DNA from 2 places in the Bradyrhizobium sp. USDA 4503 genome. Region 1 is predicted to be linked to the other one. Evidence: riboswitches for the same ligand, from Rfam matches in the RefSeq annotation. Region 1 holds a riboswitch; the other holds the start of a gene.
The links. A riboswitch is a leader RNA that binds a small molecule or an ion and turns the genes downstream of it on or off. The one in region 1 is predicted to bind glycine.

Region 1 (3,467 bases):
CGGATCGATGACGCGCAGATCCGAGTGCATCACCGCGGTGATGGTCTTGCCCGCGGCCATCGCCTGCGGCGCGAATGACAATTCCTGCGGCGCGAACGACAGCGCGAGCGCCGTCAACGCGGCCGCTAGCGTGCGGTGTTTCCAACGCGAGATAGGGAACATGCAATCTCTCCTGACGTGTAACTGGTCAAAGCCGGCTTATTCGTTATGCATGTGGTTCGTTATTTAGGCGAACTAACATGCTGTATGGCTTGTGAAATCGAGACTTGCACCAAGCGCCAAGCGCGTCAATCGGTTTCAGGTCGCATCGGACGTACACAAACGAATGAGGCCGCGCGCCAGATTTTGGCTTTACAAAATCGTCGGCTGAGATTTTCGTAACGCGCGCGCGACGCCGGCGCCGTCAGAACAACAAGAGAGAACAACGATGAACCCCGCCAATCTCCCCTTTGATTCCGAAACGATGCTGCAGGGCCTGCGCAGCTGGGTGGAATGCGAAAGCCCGACCTGGGACGCCGCCGCGGTCGAACGCATGCTCGATCTCGCCGCCCGCGAGATGGCGATCATGGGTGCGACGATCGAGCGCATCGCCGGACGCCAGGGCTTCGCGGGCTGCGTCCGCGCCCGTTTTCCCCATCCGAAACAAGGCCAGCCCGGCATCCTGATCGCCGGCCATCTGGACACCGTTCACCCCGTCGGCACCATCGAGAAGCTGAAGTGGCGGCGCGAAGGCAACAAGTGCTTCGGGCCGGGCATCTTCGACATGAAGGGCGGCAACTACCTGTCGATCGAGGCGATCAGGCAATTGGCGCGCGCCTTCTTCACGACTCCGCTGCCGATCACCGTGCTGTTCACCCCCGACGAAGAGGTGGGCACGCCGTCGACGCGCGACATCATCGAGGCGGAAGCCGCGCGCAACAAATATGTGCTGGTGCCGGAGCCCGGCCGTCCAAACAACGGCGTCGTCACCGGCCGCTATGCGATCGCGCGCTTCAACCTGGAAGCCACCGGCAAGCCCAGCCATGCCGGCGCAACGCTGTCTTCCGGCCGCTCCGCGATCCGCGAGATGGCGCGGCAGATCATCGCCATCGACGGCATGACCACCGAGGACTGCACGTTCTCGGTCGGCATCGTGCATGGCGGCCAGTGGGTCAATTGCGTCGCGACGACCTGCACCGGCGAAGCGCTCAGCATGGCCAAGCGCCAGGCCGATCTCGACCGTGGCGTCGAGCGCATGCTGGCACTGTCGGGCACCGCCAACGACGTGACCTTCAAGGTGACGCGCGGCGTCACCCGCCCGGTGTGGGAGCCCGATGCGGGCACCATGGCGCTCTATGAAAAGGCAAAAGGCCTTGCGGCAGCGATGGGTCTCGATCTGCCGCACGGCAGCGCCGGCGGCGGCTCGGACGGCAACTTCACCGGCGCGATGGGCATCCCCACGCTCGACGGCCTCGGCGTTCGCGGCGCCGATGCACATACGCTCAACGAGCACATCGAGGTCGACAGCCTCGCCGAACGCGGCCGCCTGATGGCGGCACTGCTGGCGACGCTGGACTGACATCGATTTGCACTGCACAACACGTTGGCACTGCCGGATCGAAATTTAGCCTTGTCCATTTTTAAGGCTTCGCCTACGGTCCGGCCGTCCAACGCGACGATGCGGGAGAGATCGAACCGACAACAATCGTGTTGTTGGCTTCGGCGCCGACGGAGCAACCGCCCCGGAAACTCTCAGGCAAAAGGACTGTATCGTCAGGACGATCTGGAGAGAGACGAACATGGCCGCACATCAAGGGCCATGACGTCCACCGAAGGGGATAGTTCGCTTCTGGCCACAGCCCGATGCGGATCAAGCTCTCAGGTACCGTGACAGATGGGGCGCCGATGCCGGTTTCACCGGCGGTTCGGCGACTCTAACCCACGGGAGCCTGACAACTATCATGCCACACATCGCGATCATCGGCGCCGGCATCACCGGCGTAACGACGGCCTATGCCCTGCTTGAACGCGGCTACAAGGTGACTGTCCTCGACAGGCATCGCTACGCCGCGATGGAAACCTCGTTCGCCAATGGCGGACAACTCTCCGCCAGCAACGCCGAGGTGTGGAACAGCGCCGCGACCATCCTCAAGGGGCTGCGCTGGATGCTGAGAAGCGACGCGCCGCTGCTGATGAACCCGAAGCCGAGCTGGCACAAATATTCCTGGATCGGCGAGTTCGTAGGCCACATCACGCGCTATCGCGGCAACACCATCGAGACCACGAAGCTCGCCATCGAAGCGCGCAAGCATCTGTTCTCGATCGCAGAGCGCGAAAACATCGCCTTCGATCTCGAACGCCGCGGCATCCTGCACGTCTATCACGACAGGGCCGGCTTCGAAGCCGGCCTCAAGGTCAACGCGCTGCTGCAGCAAGGCGGGCTCGACCGCCGGCCGGTGACCCCGGACGAGATCCGCGTCATCGAACCCGTGCTGCAGACAACCTGCTATGGCGGCTTCTTCACGCCGTCGGACGCGACCGGCGATATTCACAAATTCACGCGTGGGCTTGCCGACGCCTGCATCCGCCGTGGCGCGAGCTTCGTCCATGAAGCCGACGTCGACACGATCGCACACGGCGATGACGGCTTCCGCATCGGCTGGAACGAAGCTGCTTCACATGATGCTGCGGTCGCGACGCGCCAGCAGCTGCAGGCGGACGGGATCGTGATTTGCGCCGGCGTGGCGAGCCGCCACTTCGCCAGCCTGCTCAACGACCGCGTCAATGTCTATCCGGTGAAGGGCTATTCGATCACCGTGCAGCTCGATGCGCCGCAAAGCCGGAATGCCGCCCCAACCGTCAGCCTGCTCGATGAAGCTGCGAAGATCGTCACCAGCCGGCTCGGCGCCGACCGCTTCCGCGTCGCCGGCACCGCCGAGTTCAACGGCTTCAACCGCGACATTCGCGCCGATCGCATTCAACCGCTGGTGGACTGGGTGCGGCATCATTTCCCGGAGATCGACACGTCGAAAGTCGTGCCATGGGCGGGCCTGCGCCCGATGATGCCGAACATGATGCCGGTGGTTCGCGCCGGACGGATTCCGGGCGTGTTCTACAATACGGGCCACGGTCATCTCGGCTGGACACTGTCGGCGGCGACGGCGCAGATGGTGGCCCAGGCGATCGACGATTGGCGCGACCTCGACACGCCGCCGATGGCGCCGACGTTCGGTGCCGGGCTCGACGTGCCTGCCAACGCGCGCAAAGCTGAAATCAATCCACCTTCCAGTGGACTGCTTCGAACTTCACCGGAGGAATAATCGCGGCCAACAGGACTGATTAGCTGCACCGCAAAATCCGCAGCACCGATGGCATGGGACTTGCTCAAGTTCTACCGTGAGTCTGCTACCATCTGTGCTACGGTCTGGTGTGCAACGGTCCCGCTGGGGACTTCATCGACCACAACCCAACGGATCAAATTTGCTCGG
Region 2 (3,467 bases), 170 kb from region 1:
ATCTCCGGCTGGTACGGCGTATAGGCGGTGTACCAGGCCGGGTTCTCCAGAATGTTGCGCTGGATCACCGCGGGCAGGATGGTGCCCGAATAGCCCTGGCCGATCAGCGAGGTGAACACCTGGTTCTGCGCGGCGAGCTCGCTCATATGCGCGAGCGCCTCGGTCTCGCTCAGCGCCCGGCCGAGATCGAGCGGCGCCTTCTGCCGGATCGACGCCGGCAGCGTCTCGTTCATCAGCGCCTGCAGGCTCGCGGCGCCGACCGTCTCCAGCATCGCGTTGACGTCGCGCGGCGACGGTCCGATGTGGCGGCGGACGAAATCGGTGGCGGCTTCGTTGATCGGCTTGAAGGGCGCGTTCATGACGTGATCCTCGGGGTGATCCTTTAGGCGGTGTGCGCGGCGTAGGCGGCCTCGTCCATCAGGCCGCCGAGCTCGCCCTTGTCGGCAATCTTCAGCTTGAAGAACCAGGCCTTGCCGCCGGCGTCGGAATTGACCAGCGCGGGCTCGGCGGCGAGCGCGTCGTTGACCTCGACCACCTCGCCGGAGATCGGCGCGTAAACGTCGGAGGCGGCCTTGACGGATTCGACGACAGCGGCGGCCTCGGCCTTCTTCAGGCTGCGGCCGACCTTGGGCAGTTCGACGAACACGACGTCGCCGAGCTGCGACTGCGCATAGTCGGTGATCCCGATCGTGGCGACGTCGCCCTCGATGCGGAGCCATTCGTGGTCGGACGTGTACAGCGTCGTCATGGGGTCGATCCTTTGGCGTTCAGCGTTTGTAGGTATTGGGGACGAAGGGCGTAGCGGCGACTTTCAGCGGCAGCCGCTGGCCGCGCACTTCGGCGAAAACGGTGGTGCCGACGGCGGAAAGGGCCGTGGGCAGGTAGCCCATCGCAACCGGCGCATTGAGGCTCGGGCCGAAGCCGCCCGAGGTCACCTTGCCGATCTGCTCGGTCGAGCCGGCATCGGCGAACAGCGCGGCGCCTTCGCGCACCGGTGCGCGGCCGTCAGGCTTCAGGCCGACGCGTCGGCGCGCAGCGCCATCTGCGAATTGCGCGAGAATTTTGTCGGCGCCGGGGAAGCCGCCGGCGCGGGCGCCGCCGCTGCGGCGAACCTTCTGCACCGACCATTCCAGCGCGCCTTCGACCGGTGTCGTCGTGGTGTCGATGTCATGGCCATAGAGGCACAGCCCGGCTTCGAGCCGCAGGCTGTCGCGCGCGCCGAGCCCGATCGGCAACACGTCGGGATTGTCGAGCAGCGCGGTGACCAGGGCTTCCACCTTGTCCGCGGGCACGGAAATCTCAAAGCCGTCCTCGCCGGTATAGCCGGAGCGCGAGACGAAGCAGTCGACGTCGCCGACGCGGCGCGGACCGGCATCCATGAATTTCATCGAACCGACATCTGCACAAAGTTTCGCCAGCGCCGATTCCGCTTTCGGGCCCTGCAGCGCGATCAGCGCGCGGTCGGCCAGCGAGACGATCTCGCAGGCGTCGGAGAGATTCGCACGCAGATGCGCCTCGTCCTCGGCCTTGCAGGCGGCGTTGACCACCAGGAACAGGTGATCGCCGAAATTCGCCACCATCAGGTCGTCGAGCAGGCCACCGTCATTGTTGGTGAATTGCGCGTAGCGCTGCCGTCCCGGCGCGATACCGACGATGTCCTGCGGCACCAGTTTTTCCAGCGCGAGCGCGGCATCCGCGACCTTGCCGGATTTGGCCTTCAGCACGAGCTGGCCCATGTGCGACACATCGAACAGACCGGCTTCCTTGCGGGTGTGCAGATGCTCCTTCAGCACGCCGGCCGCGTATTGCACCGGCATGTCATAGCCGGCGAACGGCACCATCTTGGCGCCGCGCGCCAGATGCAGCGCGTGCAGCGGGGTCTGTTTCAGCGGGGAAGTTTCGCGCGCAAGCATCACAGGGCCCTCGCGGTTCCCGCCGGGGACCTATTTCCCCTTGAGAAACCTGCAGAAAGCCCCATCTGTCGCTGTGCCTGAGAGTATTATCCCGTCGGCGGACGCATCGGGGCGAACCCCAGCGTCTCTTTCCAGATGTCAGACGTCACGCGGTCCTTTTGCCTGAGAGTTTCCGGGGCGGTTGCTCCTTCGGCGCCGGCGATAAGGCCGGTCTCTCCCGACGTGACTAGGTATAGGTAGGTAGAAAACACGGCGCCACCAAGACTGTCAACGCAGCTGCAGCAACTATCCAATGGGCTTTGTGCTGCCGCGGCAAGCCCATGATCCGCCTGCACAGTTTCTGGACACCGCAGCTGGCAATGTCTAAAAGCGTTCGGCCGGAAAATGACGCCTTTTTGCGGCTGGCCGGCCCCTTTTTCCGATTGGATGAACATGAGCAGCGTCAACGACATCAGGTCGACATTTCTGAACTTCTTCAAGGAGAACGGGCACGAGATCGTGGCCTCGTCGCCGCTGGTTCCGCGCAACGACCCGACCTTGATGTTCACCAATGCCGGCATGGTGCAGTTCAAGAACGTCTTCACCGGCGTCGAGAAGCGCGGCTACCAGCGCGCCACGACGTCGCAGAAGTGCGTGCGCGCCGGCGGCAAGCATAACGACCTCGACAATGTCGGCTACACCGCGCGCCATCTCACCTTCTTCGAGATGCTCGGCAACTTTTCGTTCGGCGATTACTTCAAGGAGCGCGCGATCGAGCTCGCCTGGAATCTGATCACCAAGGATTTCGGGCTGAAGAAGGACAAGTTGCTGGTCACCGTCTACCACACCGACGACGAGGCGGCCGGCTACTGGAAGAAGATCGCGGGCTTCTCGGACGACCGCATCATCCGCATCCCGACCTCGGACAATTTCTGGGCGATGGGCGACACCGGCCCGTGCGGACCGTGCTCCGAAATCTTCATCGACCGCGGCGAGCACATCTGGGGCGGCCCTCCGGGCAGCCCGGATGAGGATGGCGATCGCTTCCTCGAATTCTGGAACCTGGTGTTCATGCAGTACGAGCAGGTGACGAAGGAGGAGCGCGTAGCGCTGCCGCGTCCCTCGATCGACACCGGCATGGGGCTCGAGCGCATGGCCTGCATCCTGCAGGGCGTCGAGAGCGTGTTCGAGACCGATCTGTTCCGCAATCTGATCGATGCCGCCGCGTCTACCCTCGGGCACGGTCCGAACGAGCAGAACGTTGGGTCGTATCGGGTGATCGCGGACCATCTGCGCTCGTCCGCGTTCCTGATCACCGACGGCGTGCTGCCGTCGAACGAGGGCCGCGGCTACGTGCTGCGCCGGATCATGCGCCGCGCGATGCGCCATGCACAGCTCTTGGGCGCGAGCGAGCCGCTAATGCATCGCCTGGTCTGGGCGCTGGTCCGCGAGATGGGCCAGGCCTATCCGGATCTGGTCCGTGCGGAGAAGCTGATCGAGGAGACGCTGCGGCTGGAGGAGACGCGCTTCCGCAAGACGCTGGCGCGCGGCCTGTCGATCCTCGACGAGAAGAGT

Region 2: it holds a riboswitch for glycine, as region 1 does, so the genes downstream of both, gcvT (glycine cleavage system aminomethyltransferase GcvT) here and ACVMIH_RS13060 (D-amino acid dehydrogenase) in region 1, are expected to answer to the same signal.

What each region holds. Positions count from the first base shown of each region.
Region 1 covers NZ_JBSRXS010000001.1:2,665,740-2,669,206, forward strand. Annotated here, with positions in the region: gene ACVMIH_RS13050 (ABC transporter substrate-binding protein) at 1-162, opposite strand, end outside; gene ACVMIH_RS13055 (M20/M25/M40 family metallo-hydrolase) at 428-1,558, shown strand; glycine riboswitch at 1,651-1,757, shown strand; glycine riboswitch at 1,761-1,875, shown strand; gene ACVMIH_RS13060 (D-amino acid dehydrogenase) at 1,941-3,299, shown strand; gene ACVMIH_RS13065 (ABC transporter permease) at 3,460-3,467, shown strand, end outside.
Region 2 covers NZ_JBSRXS010000001.1:2,832,844-2,836,310, reverse strand. Annotated here, with positions in the region: gene gcvP (aminomethyl-transferring glycine dehydrogenase) at 1-359, opposite strand, end outside; gene gcvH (glycine cleavage system protein GcvH) at 383-748, opposite strand; gene gcvT (glycine cleavage system aminomethyltransferase GcvT) at 768-1,913, opposite strand; glycine riboswitch at 2,055-2,143, opposite strand; gene alaS (alanine--tRNA ligase) at 2,346-3,467, shown strand, end outside.